Regions from separate parts of the Streptomyces sp. NPDC017993 genome, predicted to be linked through region 2. Evidence: predicted binding sites of a transcription regulator. Region 2 holds the regulator's gene; the other holds the start of a gene.
What was found. The regulator HspR, encoded in region 2, represses chaperone genes until heat shock. The targets are predictions, from matches to a motif close to TTGAGNNNNNNNNNCTCAA.
Positions count from the first base shown of each region.

Region 1: lon (endopeptidase La) is a predicted target of HspR. The motif match lies at 2,158-2,176, and genes of this name have one in related genera.

Region 1 covers NZ_JBIRGO010000013.1:116,708-124,502, forward strand. Annotated here, with positions in the region: gene lon (endopeptidase La) at 1-2,135, opposite strand, end outside; gene ACH4FH_RS24115 (pentapeptide repeat-containing protein) at 2,406-3,239, opposite strand; gene ACH4FH_RS24120 (YfbM family protein) at 3,448-3,951, shown strand; gene ACH4FH_RS24125 (rhomboid-like protein) at 3,970-4,890, opposite strand; gene ACH4FH_RS24130 (spermidine synthase) at 5,225-5,971, shown strand; gene ACH4FH_RS24135 (response regulator transcription factor) at 6,046-6,786, shown strand; gene ACH4FH_RS24140 (sensor histidine kinase) at 6,783-7,795, shown strand, end outside.
Region 2 covers NZ_JBIRGO010000002.1:437,347-445,141, forward strand. Annotated here, with positions in the region: gene dnaK (molecular chaperone DnaK) at 1-1,601, shown strand, start outside; gene grpE (nucleotide exchange factor GrpE) at 1,598-2,266, shown strand; gene dnaJ (molecular chaperone DnaJ) at 2,312-3,496, shown strand; gene ACH4FH_RS04975 (heat shock protein transcriptional repressor HspR) at 3,498-3,950, shown strand; gene ACH4FH_RS04980 (hypothetical protein) at 4,052-4,456, opposite strand; gene ACH4FH_RS04985 (pyridoxamine 5'-phosphate oxidase family protein) at 4,908-5,312, opposite strand; gene clpB (ATP-dependent chaperone ClpB) at 5,696-7,795, shown strand, end outside.

The DNA.
Region 1 (7,795 bases), on a different contig from region 2:
TGCCGGCCCGACAGCAGCGAGGCCAACGCGGTCGTCATCGTCACGCCCGCGCTCGGGCCGTCCTTGGGGACGGCGCCGGCCGGGACGTGCAGGTGCACTCCGCGCTCCTTGAGATCGGCGACCGGAAGCTCCAGTTCCGCTCCGTGTGAGCGCAGGAACGACAGCGCGATGTGCGCCGACTCCTTCATCACGTCGCCCAGCTGACCGGTCAACTGCAGCCCGGACGCACCGGTCTCCGGGTCGGACAGGGATGCCTCGACGTACAGCACATCGCCGCCGGCGCCGGTCACCGCGAGTCCGGTGACGACACCGGGCACCGCGGTCCGCCGCTCGGCCGGGTCCTGCGCCGACTCCGGGGTGTGGTGCGGGCGCCCGATCAGCGGACGCAGCTCCTGCGCACCGACCGTGAACGGCAGCTTCCGCTCGCCCAGTTCGTGCTGGGCCGCGACCTTGCGCAGCAGCCGGGCCACCGACCGCTCCAGATTCCGTACGCCCGCCTCACGGGTGTACTCGCCCGCGAGCTTGCGCAGCGCCTCGTCCTCCAGGACGACCTCGCCCGGTTCCAGACCGGCCCGCTCCAGCTGCCGGGGCAGCAGGTGCTCACGCGCGATGACGACCTTCTCGTCCTCGGTGTACCCGTCCAGCCTGACCAGTTCCATCCGGTCCAGCAGCGGCTCGGGGATGGCTTCCAGGACGTTGGCCGTGGCCAGGAAGACCACGTCGCTGAGGTCCAGTTCGACCTCCAGGTAGTGATCGCGGAAGGTGTGGTTCTGCGCCGGGTCCAGGACCTCCAGGAGGGCGGCGGCCGGGTCGCCCCGGAAGTCCGAGCCCACCTTGTCGATCTCGTCGAGCAGCACCACCGGGTTCATCGACCCGGCCTCCTTGATCGCCCGCACGATCCGGCCCGGGAGCGCGCCGACGTAGGTACGCCGGTGGCCGCGGATCTCCGCCTCGTCCCGGACGCCGCCGAGCGCGACCCGGACGAACTCGCGCCCCATGGCACGTGCGACGGATTCGCCGAGCGAGGTCTTTCCGACGCCCGGCGGGCCCACGAGCGCCAGCACCGCGCCGCCACGACGCCCGCCGACGAGCCCCAGACCGCGTTCGGTCCGGCGTTTGCGGACGGCGAGGTACTCGGTGATCCGCTCCTTGACGTCCTCCAGGCCCGCGTGGTCGGCGTCCAGGATCTCCTTGGCGCCGGCGATGTCGTACGCGTCCTCGGTCCGCTCGTTCCACGGCAGTTCCAGGACGGTGTCCAGCCAGGTGCGGATCCAGGAGCCCTCGGGGCTCTGGTCGCTGGACCGCTCCAGCTTGTCGACCTCCTTGAGGGCGGCCTTGCGGACGTCCTCGGGCAGTTCGGCGGCCTCGACGCGGGCGCGGTAGTCGTCGCCCTCGTCCCCGGGGTCGCCGTTGAGTCCCGCGAGTTCCTTGCGGACCGCCTCCAGCTGACGGCGCAGCAGGAACTCCCGCTGCTGCTTGTCGACACCCTCCTGGACATCCTTGGCGATCGACTCGGCGACGTCCTGCTCGGCGAGGTGCTCGCGCAGGGCCTCGGTGGCGAACTTCAGACGGGCCACCGGGTCGGCGGTCTCCAGCAGCCGAACCTTCTGTTCCGTCGTCAGGAACGGCGAGTAGCCGGAGTTGTCGGCGAGCGTCGGCACGTCCTCGATCTGCTGGACGCGGTCGACGACCTGCCAGGCGCCGCGCTTGCGCAGCCAGCTGGTGGCCAGCGCCTTGTATTCGGTGACGAGTTCCGCCACCGCGCCGGGCAGCGGGTCGGGCACCGTCTCCTCGACGGTCGTGCCCTCCACCCACAGGGCGGCCCCAGGACCGGTCGTACCCGACCCGATCCGCACCCGGCCCAGGCCCCTGATCAGGGCCCCGGGATCGCCGTCGGAGAGCCGCCCGACCTGCTCGATGCGCCCGAGCGTGCCGATCCCGGCGTAGCTGCCGTCGAGCCGGGGCACAAGCAGCACCTGCGGCTTGTTACCCGACGGGGCGGCGGCCTGTGCGGCCTCCACCGCTGCCCGCACGTCGGTGTCGGACAGGTCGAGAGGCACCACCATGCCGGGCAGTACGACCTCGTCATCGAGGGGCAGCACGGGCAGGGTGAGCGATGTGGACGTCGAAGCCATGATCTCCCCTTCGGCAGGCAAGTTGAGCTGTACTCACTCAATGCAGGTCCGCCGGGAGATGTTCCCCAGGAAGTGTTCGCTGTGAGCGATCAAGGGAGGGCGCATGCGGCAGCGGCACGGCGGAGGTCTCTGCCGTGCCGCGTCGGTGGGCAATTCCGTGGGCAATTCCGTGGGCAATTCGGTGGGGCAAGAGGTGCCGTACGGAGCCGGGCGACTTCAGTGGTCGCCGGCCGGCGGCGGCAGATGTGCCGTGCCCGGTGCGGTCGGTGACTACCAGTGAGCCGGGCGGCCGAGTTCCGGCGGGAGCGTGGTGCGGCCGTCGCCCTTGGCAGCGTTGAGCTGGGCCTGGGTGAGGAAGAGGCTGCCGGTGAGGTCGGCGCCGCTCAGGTCGGCGTCCCGCAGATCGGCACCGATCAGATCCGCCGCCCGCAGATCGGCGCCCGTGAGGTCGGCGGCGATGAGGTAGGCCCCGCGGAGGTTGGCGCCCCGCAGGTCGGCGCCCCGCAACCGGGCGCCCATGAGATCCGCCCCCCGCCGCTCCTTCTTGCGGCCCGGCACCTCGGCCCGCACCAGTTCGCTGGTGCGCAGGAGCAGGGCGTTGACCTCGCCCCTGTGGGCCGGGACATCCAGGCCGGCCAATTCTTCGGGAGTGCCGTACGTGAGAGCTTCGGTCTCCTCCAGGGCGCGCCGCAGTTCCGCCCGGATCGGGCGGGCAGCCGGTCGCGCGAGGGCCTCGGCGAGGTACCGGAGGAGTTCGTGAAGCTGCCGCATGACCGGGAAGACATCGAACATCGGTCGTGCGGTGCGCGGGGCCTGCCGCCAGTCCTTGCCGCCGAAGGTGACCTGCGAGACCTTCTGGCCGGCGCCGAAGCAGTCGAAGACGGTGCAGCCGGAGAAGCCGCGCTCGCGCAGCTCGGCGTGGATGCCGCAGCGGAAGTCGCTCTGCAGGTTGCCGCAGGGCCGCCCGGCGTCCTTGTCGACCGCGAAGTCCGCGGAGGCGGCGAACGGCAGGGCGACGCAGCACAGCCCGAAGCAACTGCCGCAGTCGGACACCAGGCCGAGGCGGGTGGCGTCAGGGTTCGGCTGGGTGGGGTCCTGGGACACGGCATGTACTCCTGCTACCGGTGAGCGCCGCGCACCGCCGCGCTCGCAAGGCCGCCATTCTCCCAGGAGCCGGGCGGTGGTGCGGCCCCCGCGACGGCGAGCGGCCGGGGCGAGCGCGCGGCGCGGCGGTGGCCGGATCCCGGCGCGCGGCGGTCGGCATCCGGACCGTCGCGGCGGGTTGTCAGTGCCCGCGTCTAGCATCCGGACCATGAGCATGATCGGACAGTACGCACGTGTCACGGCGGCCGAACTCCAGCGCGCCGTCAGCGATCCCGAGTGGGCGCTGGAGCTGGTGGGTGAGCGCCTGGACGAGGAGGCGGACACCGAGCCGGAGCCGGCGAAGGCCCGCTGCCTGGACATCGGCACGGCGTGGGACGCCCTCGGTTTCCTGCTCCGCCGCCGGGCCTTCCCCGTGGACATCGTGCACGGCGAGGAGCCGATACCGGACGCCGAGGACTGGGGCTACGGACCGCCCCGCTACCTCACCCCGGAGCGGGTGCGGGCAGCCGCCGAGGAGATGGCACGGACTTCCGCCCCGAGTCTGACCGCCGGGGTCACACCGGCCGAGCTCGCCTCGTCGAAGGTCTACCCGGCCATCGTCTGGGAGCGCGGCGAGCCGCTGGACAGCATCGGCGAGCACTACGCCGAACTGCAGCCGTTCTTCCGGGCCGCGGCGGACGAGGGCGACGGGATGCTGATCTGGTTGGGCTAGGTGGCGCCTCGGCGGCGCCTACTCCTGCGCCAGGAAGGTCCGGGTGCGCCGCAGTGCCGGATGACCCAGGTCGCCGAGGAGCGGGGGGAGGGCGCGCCGGTCGCGCCAGCGGCGCAGCAGCGGCAGGCTCGCCACCCCCAGGGCGAGGGAGAGCAGATGCCCCCAGTCGGTCAGCGGGTCGGCGTAGGCGAGCAGGTCGGTGACGGCCACATAGCCGACGCCGGCCAGCAGCGGCCACCGGCACCAGGCGGGCAACAGCCCCGCGAGGGCTCCGGTGCAGGTCATCACGCCGAAGCTGATGCCGTAGTCGAGACGGTGCAGCGAGCTGTCCGGCAGCTGTCCGACGGCGACGGAGAACCCGACGGGCAGTTCGGTGGCGAGGGTGGCCAGCACATGGCCGCCGAAGAACACCGCGGCGGCCCGCAGCCCACCGATCCGCCGCTCCAGCGCCGTCAGCACGAAGAGGAAGCCGACGGCGTGAGCCGAGGTGAGGCCGCCGGCGACCCACAGGGCGCTGGCGACGAGCACCAGCAACGGGGTGCGCGCGAGGTGGACGACGTCCGTGCTGGAGCCGCGCAACAGCTCGGACACCAGTGACGGATCGGCGTGCTCGGCGAAGAGTGAGGTCGCCACCAGGAGAGCCGCGTAGCCGAAGGTGAAAGGGGTGCCGGTCGGGGTCGGCAGCAGCCGCCGGACGCGCCACCGACCGCCCGTCCGTCCGGTGGCCGCCGGCTCCTCGCCCGCGGGAGTCGCCGCCCCCGGAAGCGGAGCCGCCACCGCTGCGGTGGCCGCGACGCGCCGCCCGCCACCGCGCTGCCGAGGGACCCCGGCGAGGGCGCCCGGCCCTCTGGTGCCGCAACCTGCGGTGCCGGCAGGCGCGATGCCGGCCGGCGTGCTCGCGGCCGGCGTGCTCGCGGCCGGGTCGGTCCCCGCGGGCATGCCCGCGACCGCCCTGCTGTCGACGGATCCGACCCCACTCACCGTCCCGTGCCCCTTCTGTCCCTTGCCGCCCCGCCAGTCCGCGGCCGCCCGTCCCCGACTGTCCGTCGCCGGCCGTCCGAGGGCGTGCGCCGCGCCGTGGACCGACCGCTCGCCGAACGCTCTCGGTCTGCCGTTCCATACGTCCGCGACCACCCTGCACGCTCAACCCATGAGCGAGCTGTGAGCGTGAGATCCATCACGCCGGGCAACCTTCCCGAGATCTCTCGCCTCCGGGGCGGTCCTGGCATCGAACTCGGTGGACCAGGGTCCGGCGGTTGGCCAAGATGGCGGCATGTCTCCCGTTTCCTTCCCGCCCTCGACGGCCGGCCTCCAGGAGGCCCCGCGCACCCTCGACCGCCGCGAAGGGCCGTACGGAGAGGTCGTGTTGCGGCAACGCGGCGGCACCGCCGAGCCCGGCGCCACCGAGGCGCCGGCGGTCTACGAGATCATCGCCAACGGCTGCTTCCTGATGGACACCTCCGACGGCCGCTCCGAGCGGCTGCTGATCGACGCCGCACTGGCCGAGCTGCCCGCCGACCGGCAGCGGCCCGCCGTCCTGATCGGCGGTCTCGGCGTCGGCTTCTCGCTGGCGCGGGCGGCGGCCGAGCCGCGCTGGGGCCGGATCGCGGTCGCGGAGCGTGAGCGTGCCGTCATCGACTGGCATCGCGAGGGACCGCTGTCGGCCGTCTCCGCCGACGCGCTGGCCGACCCGCGGACCGAGATCCTGCATACCGATCTGGTCGGATATATCCGCACCGAAGCGGGCCGGGAAGCCTTCGACGCGCTGTGCCTGGACATCGACAACGGGCCGGACTGGACCGTCACGGACGACAACAACAGCCTCTACTCCCCCACCGGACTCGCCGCCTGCCGCGACCGGCTGACCCCCGGCGGCGTCCTCGCCGTCTGGTCCGCGCAACCCTCCCCGGCGTTCGAACTGGCCCTGCGAAATGCCGGATTCGAGGATGTACGTACGGAAGAGATCCCCGTTGTCCGAGGCGTCCCTGACGTGGTCCACCTCGCCCGCAAGGGCGCGTAGCCGACAGTCACACCATGCCCTTACGCTGCTGCCCAGCAATACGCGACCACGCAGGGGACATGCAGGGGCGGGCGATGGACCAGATTCAAACAACCCAGGGCGGCACCGCCGCGGCCACGCCGGGCGCCCAGCGCCGGGTGCTGGTCGTGGAGGACGACCCGACGATCGTCGACGCCATCGCGGCCCGGCTGCGCGCCGAGGGATTCCAGGTGCAGACGGCCACCGACGGCCCTGCCGCCGTCGACACCGCCGAGGCGTGGCAGCCCGATCTGCTCGTCCTCGACGTGATGCTGCCGGGCTTCGACGGCCTGGAGGTCTGCCGCCGCGTGCAGGCCCAGCGCCCGGTGCCGGTGATGATGCTCACCGCCCGGGACGACGAGACCGACATGCTGGTCGGCCTCGGCGTCGGCGCCGACGACTACATGACCAAACCGTTCTCCATGCGTGAGCTGGCCGCACGGGTGCACGTCCTGCTGCGCCGGGTCGAGCGCGCCACCCTGGCCGCGCACACCCCGCGCAGCGGCATCCTGCGGCTGGGCGAGCTGGAGATCGACCACGCACAGCGCCGGGTGCGGGTGCGCGCGGACGACGTCCACCTCACCCCCACCGAGTTCGACCTGCTGGTCTGCCTGGCGAACACCCCGCGGGCGGTGCTCTCCCGGGAGCAGCTGCTGGCCGAGGTCTGGGACTGGGCGGACGCCTCCGGGACGCGCACGGTCGACAGCCACATCAAGGCCCTCCGCCGCAAGATCGGCGCCGAGCGCATCCGCACGGTCCACGGCGTCGGCTATGCCCTGGAGACCCCGCCCGCATGAGGCGGGGGTGGCGCGCGCCCGCTCACGGCCTGTGGGAGCGGATCTGGGAGGGGCTGCGGCCGCTCGACCCCTACCGCTCGGTCAAGGCCGCGCTCGGCGCGCTGGTCAGCGTCTCGGTGATCATCACCACACTGCTCGTGTTCGTCGCCACGCACTCGGCGACCGAGCTGCGGGTGATCACCATCTTCTCGATCATCGCGTCGCTGCTGATCACCCAGTTCGTCGCGAACAGCCTGACCGCTCCGCTCGGCGAGATGACGGACGTCACCCGGTCGATGGCGCAGGGTGACTACACCCGCCGGGTGCGCTCCGAGCGCCGCGACGAGTTCGGCGACCTCGCCACCGCCTTCAACCGGATGGCGGCCGACCTGCAAGCGGTGGACACCCACCGCAAGGAGCTGGTCGCCAACGTCTCGCACGAGCTGCGTACGCCCATCGCGGCGCTGCGCGCGGTGCTGGAGAACGTCGTCGACGGCGTCTCGGACCCCGATCCGGAGACGATGCGGACGGCGCTGAAGCAGACCGAGCGGCTCGGCCGGCTGGTCGAGCACCTCCTGGACCTCTCCCGGCTGGACAACGGCGTGGTGCCGCTGCACGCCAGGCGCTTCGAGGTCTGGCCGTACCTGTCCGGGGTGCTCAAGGAGGCCAACATGAGCCGAGGCGCCACCACGCTCTCCGGGCTGGCCGGCATGGCAGGCTCCGGCACCCACACCCGTACGGACGTCCATCTGCATCTCGATGTCTCGCCGCCCGAGCTGACCGCGCACGCCGACGCCGAACGGCTGCACCAGGTCGTCGCCAATCTCATCGACAACGCCATCAAGCACAGCCCCCGGCACGGCCGGGTCACCGTCCACGCCCGGCGCGGCGAGGGACCGGAGAGCCTGGTGCTGGAGGTGCAGGACGAGGGCCCCGGGATCCCCGAGTCGGAGCGCTACCGGGTCTTCGAGCGGTTCAACCGCGGCGGGCCCGGCCCGTCCGGTCCGAAGACCGACGGCGGCACGGGGCT
Region 2 (7,795 bases):
ACCCGCAGCAGATGAGCGCCTTCATCCTGCAGAAGCTCAAGCGTGACGCCGAGTCGTACCTGGGCGAGAAGGTCGTGGACGCGGTCATCACCGTCCCGGCCTACTTCAACGACTCCGAGCGCCAGGCGACGAAGGAGGCCGGCGAGATCGCGGGCCTCAACGTCCTGCGCATCGTCAACGAGCCCACCGCGGCGGCGCTGGCGTACGGCCTGGAGAAGGACGACCAGACCATTCTGGTCTTCGACCTCGGTGGCGGCACCTTCGACGTCTCGCTGCTGGAGATCGGCGACGGCGTCGTCGAGGTGAAGGCCACCAACGGTGACAACCACCTCGGTGGTGACGACTGGGACCAGCGCGTCGTCGACTACCTCGTCAAGCAGTTCCAGAACGGCCACGGCGTCGACCTGGCCAAGGACAAGATGGCGCTGCAGCGTCTGCGCGAGGCCGCCGAGAAGGCGAAGATCGAGCTGTCGTCCTCCACCGAGACGACGATCAACCTTCCCTACATCACCGCCTCCGCCGAGGGCCCGCTGCACCTGGACGAGAAGCTCACGCGCTCGCAGTTCCAGCAGCTCACCTCGGACCTCCTGGACCGCTGCAAGACGCCGTTCCACAACGTCATCAAGGACGCCGGCATCCAGCTGTCCGAGATCGACCACGTGGTCCTGGTCGGCGGCTCGACCCGTATGCCGGCCGTCGCCGAGCTCGTCAAGGAGCTGACCGGTGGCAAGGACGCCAACAAGGGCGTCAACCCGGACGAGGTCGTCGCCATCGGCGCCACCCTCCAGGCCGGTGTCCTCAAGGGTGAGGTCAAGGACGTCCTCCTGCTGGACGTCACCCCGCTGTCCCTCGGTATCGAGACCAAGGGCGGCATCATGACCAAGCTCATCGAGCGGAACACGACGATCCCGACCAAGCGGTCCGAGATCTTCACCACCGCCGAGGACAACCAGCCGTCCGTGCAGATCCAGGTCTACCAGGGCGAGCGCGAGATCGCGGCGTACAACAAGAAGCTCGGGATGTTCGAGCTGACGGGCCTGCCGCCGGCCCCGCGTGGCGTCCCGCAGATCGAGGTCTCCTTCGACATCGACGCCAACGGCATCATGCACGTGACCGCGAAGGACCTGGGCACGGGCAAGGAGCAGAAGATGACCGTCACCGGCGGCTCCTCGCTGCCGAAGGACGAGGTCGACCGCATGCGCCAGGAGGCGGAGCAGTACGCGGACGAGGACACCAAGCGTCGCGAGGCCGCGGAGACCCGCAACCAGGCCGAGCAGCTCGTCTACCAGACGGAGAAGTTCCTCAAGGACAACGAGGAAAAGGTCCCCGGTGAGATCAAGACCGAGGTCGAGGAAGCCGTCACCGAGCTGAAGGAAAAGCTCAAGGGCGAGGACACCGCCGAGATCCGCACCGCCACGGAGAAGGTCGCGGCCGTCTCCCAGAAGCTGGGCCAGGCCATGTACGCCGACGCCCAGGCCGCGGGTGGCGCCGAGGGCGCGGCCCCCGGTGGCGAGCAGGCCCAGTCGGCGGACAACGCCGATGACGTCGTGGACGCGGAGATCGTGGACGACGAGAAGCCGAAGAAGGATGGTGCCGCGTGACGGAGGAGACCCCGGGCTTCGACGAGAAGCCCGACGTCCCCTCCGACACCGAGTCCGCAGGAAACCCTGACGACACGGCGCAGAGTGCCGAGTCCGCCGAAACGGCGGGCTCGGCCCCGGCCGGGGACGACAACCAGGCGACAGCTCTCACGGCGCAGCTGGACCAGGTGCGTACGGCGCTCAACGAGCGCACGGCGGACCTCCAGCGGCTCCAGGCGGAGTACCAGAACTACCGCCGTCGGGTGGAGCGGGACCGGATCACGGTCAAGGAGATCGCCGCGGCGAACCTCCTGTCCGAGCTCCTTCCCACCCTCGACGACGTCGGCCGCGCCCGCGAGCACGGCGAACTGGTCGGCGGCTTCAAGTCGGTGGCCGAGTCGCTGGAGACCGCGGTCGCCAAGCTGGGTCTGCAGCAGTTCGGCAAGGAGGGCGAGCCCTTTGATCCGACGATCCACGAAGCGCTGATGCACTCCTACGCACCGGACGTCACCGAGACGACGTGCGTGGCGATCCTGCAGCCCGGGTATCGCATCGGTGAGCGAACGATCCGCCCCGCGCGGGTCGCCGTCGCCGAGCCGCAGCCGGGCACGCAGACCACCAAGTCCGCCTCCGAAGAGGACGCCAAGGCTTCGGACGAGGAGAACGGTGGCCCGGAAGAGGGCTGACGTGAGGACAGGAAAGAAAACCGCGCGGAAGGAGGGACGTCGGGGATGAGCACGAAGGATTTCGTGGAGAAGGACTACTACAAGGTCCTCGGCGTCCCGAAGGACGCGACCGAAGCGGAGATCAAGAAGGCGTACCGCAAGCTCGCCCGCGAGTTCCACCCGGACGCCAACAAGGGTGACGCCAAGGCCGAGGAGCGCTTCAAGGAGATCTCCGAGGCGAACGACATCCTCGGTGACCCCAAGCGCCGCAAGGAGTACGACGAGGCCCGGACGCTGTTCGGCAACGGCGGCTACCGGCCCGGCCCCGGCGGGGGCGGCGGCAACTTCAACTTCGACCTGGGCGACCTCTTCGGGGGCTCGCCGGGTCAGAGTGGGGGCGCCGGCGGCTTCGGCGGCGGTCTCGGGGACGTCTTCGGCGGCCTGTTCAACCGCGGTGGCGGTGGCGGTGCCGGGACGCGTACGCAGCCGCGCCGCGGCCAGGACGTCGAGTCCGAGGTGACGCTCAGCTTCACCGAGGCCGTCGACGGGGCCACGGTCCCGTTGCGGATGTCCAGCCAGGCGCCCTGCAAGGCGTGTTCGGGCACCGGCGACAAGCACGGTACGCCGCGGGTCTGCCCGACCTGTGTGGGCACCGGTCAGGTCAGCCGGGGCGCGGGCGGCGGCTTCTCGCTCACCGACCCGTGTGCCGACTGCAAGGGCCGGGGCCTGATCGCCCAGGACCCCTGCGAGGTCTGCAAGGGCAGCGGCCGGGCGACGAGTTCACGCACCATGCAGGTCCGTATCCCCGCGGGCGTCTCCAACGGGCAGCGCATCAGACTGCGCGGCAAGGGCGCCCCGGGCGAGCAGGGCGGCCCGGCGGGCGACCTCTATGTCGTGGTGCATGTCGATGCCCACCCCGTCTTCGGCCGCAAGGGCGACAACCTCACCGTCACGGTGCCGGTCTCCTTCCCGGAGGCCGCGCTCGGCGGCGAGGTGAAGGTGCCCACGCTGGGCGGCCCGCCGGTCACGCTGAAGCTGCCGGCCGGCACGCCCAACGGACGCACCATGAGGGCCCGTGGCAAGGGAGCGGCCCGCAAGGACGGCACCCGGGGTGACCTGCTGGTCACCATCGAGGTGATCGTCCCCAAGGACCTCGGCGACAAGGCGAGAGAGTCGCTGGAGACGTATCGCGAGGCGACCGCGGGAGAGGACCCGCGGGCGGAGCTGTTCCAGGCCGCGAAGGGAGCTTGAGATGGACAGCCGGGGCGGACATCGTCGTAATCCGTACGAACTGACCGAAGAGTCGCCGGTGTACGTCATCTCCGTCGCGGCTCAGCTCTCCGGCCTGCATCCGCAGACCTTGCGGCAGTACGACCGGCTCGGCCTGGTCTCGCCCGACCGTACGGCCGGGCGGGGCCGTCGCTACTCGGCCCGGGACATCGAACTCCTGCGCACCGTGCAGCAGTTGTCCCAGGACGAGGGCATCAACCTCGCCGGCATCAAGCGCATCATCGAGCTGGAGAACCAGGTCGCGGCCCTGCAGCAGCGGGTCGCCGAACTCCAGGGCGCCCTGGAGGGCGCGGCCAGCGCGATGCAGCAGCGGGAGGCCGCGGTGCACGCGTCCTACCGCCGCGACCTGGTGCCGTATCAGGATGTGCAGCAGACCAGCGCGTTGGTGGTGTGGCGGCCCAAGCGGTCCGAGTAACGGGCGGCTTCGGCTCCGGCCGGTACGCAGTCAGCCACCTCGCGCAGAGGTGGGGAAAAGGGCCGGTTCACCCGGCCCTTTTTCGCGTGCGGAGGGCGGCGTCAGCAGCCGTTGTAGCCGGCCGTCGGCATCGACAGGCGGCGGTGCACGTGCGACTTCATCGCCAGGTTGTAGACCGGCTCGTCGAGGTCGGCGGTCTCCAGGCGGACGCCCGCCGCGGCGCAGCGTGCGGTGAACTCGTCGGCACCGCTGATGGCGTTCTCCAGGGCCCGCCGGTTGGGCGTCACGAACACATCGACCAGCCCCGCCTGTACGTCGCTCCACAGGGCCTGGTGATCGGCGCGCAGGCGGTGCAGGCTGAGCCGGCAGGTCAGGCGGTAGTCACGGGCTGCCGCCCACTGTTTGCACATGTCGTGCTGGGTGCGGTCGTCGACCAGGAACGGATCCTCGTCCAGCTCGGACAGCGGCATCAGGCAGGCGATCGCCGTCACTCGGACCGGGTTCATCGTGCCCTCCGGGGCGTGGCGAGTGTGGGGGCGACGATACCCCCGCGAAGGGCCCGGGGTGGAGGGGCGGCGCCGGGTGGCGAGGCGTAACCACAGGCGTGGCAGATCTTCCATCCGTCCTGGTTGACGGCGAGTTGGCCGCCGCAGCGCGGGCAGAGCTCGGCGCGGGGGCGTGGCAGGCCCGGGCCGGGGTGGCGGGGAACGGTCGGGGTGGGGTGTGCTGCCGACGCCATGCGGCCTCCAGCTGCCGTCTGTTGCCCGTTTTCGCCCGAAGCGAGGTGGGGGAGGTGGGGGTGTGAGGGGTACGGGCGATGCCGAGTGATCGGTACGGACCGCTTCGGGTGCGGATCTGTTCGACACCGACCGGTCCTGGGTACCAGGTAGACGGCCGGCGGCGGAGGCGCAGGGGCAGTTTTCGGTCAGGTACGGGCTCGCCGGCGGCGTGCGCGGATCAGGCGCGGCCGAGGGCCTTGTTCACCGCGATCTCGATCATGACGCGGTCGGGGTTCGGCGAAGGCGTCCGGCCGTAGCGCTCGGCATAGCGGCGTACGGCGTCCGCCACCGACGCGTCGTCCGTACGCACTCGCGCGATGCCCTCCAGCGTCGCCCAGCGGCCGCGGTCGACCTGGCACACGGCGACGGTCGCGCCCTCGGCGCCGGCGGTCAGGACGTTCTTGACCTTGGTGCTGTCCTTGCGCGTGATGATGCGCGCGATCCGCTCCTCGGCGTCGTAGGTGACGCCCACCGGGACGACATGCGGCGTGCCGTTCGCCCGCAGGGTGGTCAGCGTGGGCATGAGGTACTCGCCCCAGAAGGCGAGGTACTCCGGGCTGAGGGCGGCGAGGTCATGGGCCATGGGAGGAAGGGTAGTCCGGGCGCGGCGGGGTGGAGCGGGCCGGAGGTCGCGGATCGAAGGAAGCGAAGGGATCGAAGGGATCGAAGGGGGGCCCGGCGGTTGTCGGTAACGGCGGTGCGTGCGGGGCGGTTCGGCCTGCCGGAGAGACTGTGGAGGGGGATCGGCGGGCCCCCGATTCTGCCTTGAGTGGAATAGACTCAACTTATCGCACGTTGGGGTGAGCAGATTTGGCACACTGGGCTTACGGGTGGGGCGTCGGCCGGACAGGCGCCGCGGCCTCATGAGTCCCGCCGGCCCCCAGCCCGTAGAACTCAGTAAGCCGAGTAAGCCGAGTAAGCAGAAGTAAGCCGAAGCAGGCCGAGCAAGAGGAGGAGCGCGCCGACGTGGACGCCGAGCTGACGAACAAGAGCCGGGAGGCGCTGAGCGCCGCCAACGACCGGGCGGTCACCGCCGGGCACGCGGACATGACGTCCGCTCATCTGCTGCTCGCGCTGCTGGCCGGGCAGGACAACGAGAACATCACCGACCTGCTGGCGGCCGTCGAGGCCGACGCGGCGGTGCTGCGTTCGGGTGCCGAGCGGCAGCTCGCCGCGCTGCCCAGCGTGCAGGGCTCGACCGTCGCGCCGCCGCAGCCGGACCGCGTCCTGCTCGCCGTCATCGCGGACGCCGCGCAGCGCGCCAAGGAGCTCGGGGACGCGTACGTCTCTACCGAGCACCTCCTCATCGGTATCGCGGCCAAGGGCGGCAAGACCGGTGAGCTGCTGGCGCAGCAGGGCGCCACGGCCAAGAAGCTGCTGGCCACATTCGAAGCGACGAGAGGCGGGCAGCGGGTGACCACGGCGGACCCGGAGGGCACGTACAAGGCGCTGGAGAAGTTCGGTACGGACTTCACGGCGGCCGCCCGAGAGGGCAGGCTCGACCCGGTCATCGGGCGGGACCAGGAGATCCGCCGGGTGGTGCAGGTCCTCTCCCGGCGTACGAAGAACAATCCGGTGCTGATCGGCGAGCCCGGCGTCGGCAAGACCGCCGTCGTCGAGGGGCTCGCGCAGCGCATCGTCAAGGGCGATGTGCCCGAGTCGCTGCGCGACAAGCGGTTGGTGGCGCTCGACCTGGGCGCGATGGTGGCGGGCGCGAAGTACCGCGGTGAGTTCGAGGAGCGGCTCAAGACCGTCCTGGCGGAGATCAAGTCCAGCGACGGCCAGATCATCACCTTCATCGACGAGCTGCACACCGTCGTGGGCGCGGGCGCCGGCGGCGACAGCGCGATGGACGCGGGCAACATGCTCAAGCCGATGCTGGCCCGCGGTGAGCTGCGGATGGTCGGCGCGACGACGCTCGACGAGTACCGCGAGCGGATCGAGAAGGACGCGGCGCTGGAGCGGCGCTTCCAGCAGGTGCTGGTCGCCGAGCCCACCGTCGAGGACACCGTCGCGATCCTGCGCGGCCTCAAGGGGCGCTACGAGGCGCACCACAAGGTGCAGATCGCCGACTCCGCCCTGGTCGCCGCGGCTGCCCTCTCCGACCGCTACATCACCTCCCGCTTCCTGCCCGACAAGGCCATCGACCTCGTCGACGAGGCCGCGTCCCGGCTGCGGATGGAGATCGACTCCTCGCCGGTCGAGATCGATGAACTCCAGCGCGCCGTCGACCGGCTGAAGATGGAGGAGCTGGCCCTCAAGAACGAGACCGACGCCGGATCCGTCCAGCGCCTGGAGAAGCTGCGCAAGGACCTCGCCGACAAGGAGGAGGAGCTGCGCGGCCTGACCGCCCGCTGGGAGAAGGAGAAGCAGGGCCTCAACCGCGTCGGTGAGCTGAAGGAACAGCTCGACGACCTGCGTGGCCAGGCCGAACGCGCGCAGCGCGACGGCGACTTCGACACCGCATCCAAGCTGCTGTACGGCGAGATTCCGGGCCTGGAGCGGGAGTTGGAGGAGGCCGCCGAGGCGGAGGCGGAGCAGGAGGCTACCAAGGAGACCAAGAGCTCCATGGTCAAGGAGGAGGTCGGCCCCGACGACATCGCGGACGTGGTCGGCTCCTGGACCGGCATTCCCGCCGGCCGTCTCCTCGAAGGCGAGACGCAGAAGCTGCTGCGGATGGAGGAGGAGCTCGGCAAGCGGCTGATCGGCCAGGACGAGGCGGTCCGCGCCGTCTCGGACGCCGTACGGCGCTCGCGGGCCGGTATCGCCGACCCCGACCGGCCCACCGGGTCGTTCCTCTTCCTGGGCCCCACCGGCGTCGGCAAGACCGAGCTGGCCAAGTCCCTCGCGGACTTCCTCTTCGACGACGAGCGGGCGATGGTCCGCATCGACATGAGCGAGTACGGCGAGAAGCACAGCGTCGCCCGGCTGGTGGGCGCGCCGCCCGGCTACGTGGGGTACGAGGAGGGCGGACAGCTGACCGAGGCCGTCCGGCGCCGCCCCTACAGCGTCGTGCTGCTGGACGAGGTGGAGAAGGCGCACCACGAGGTCTTCGACGTGCTGCTA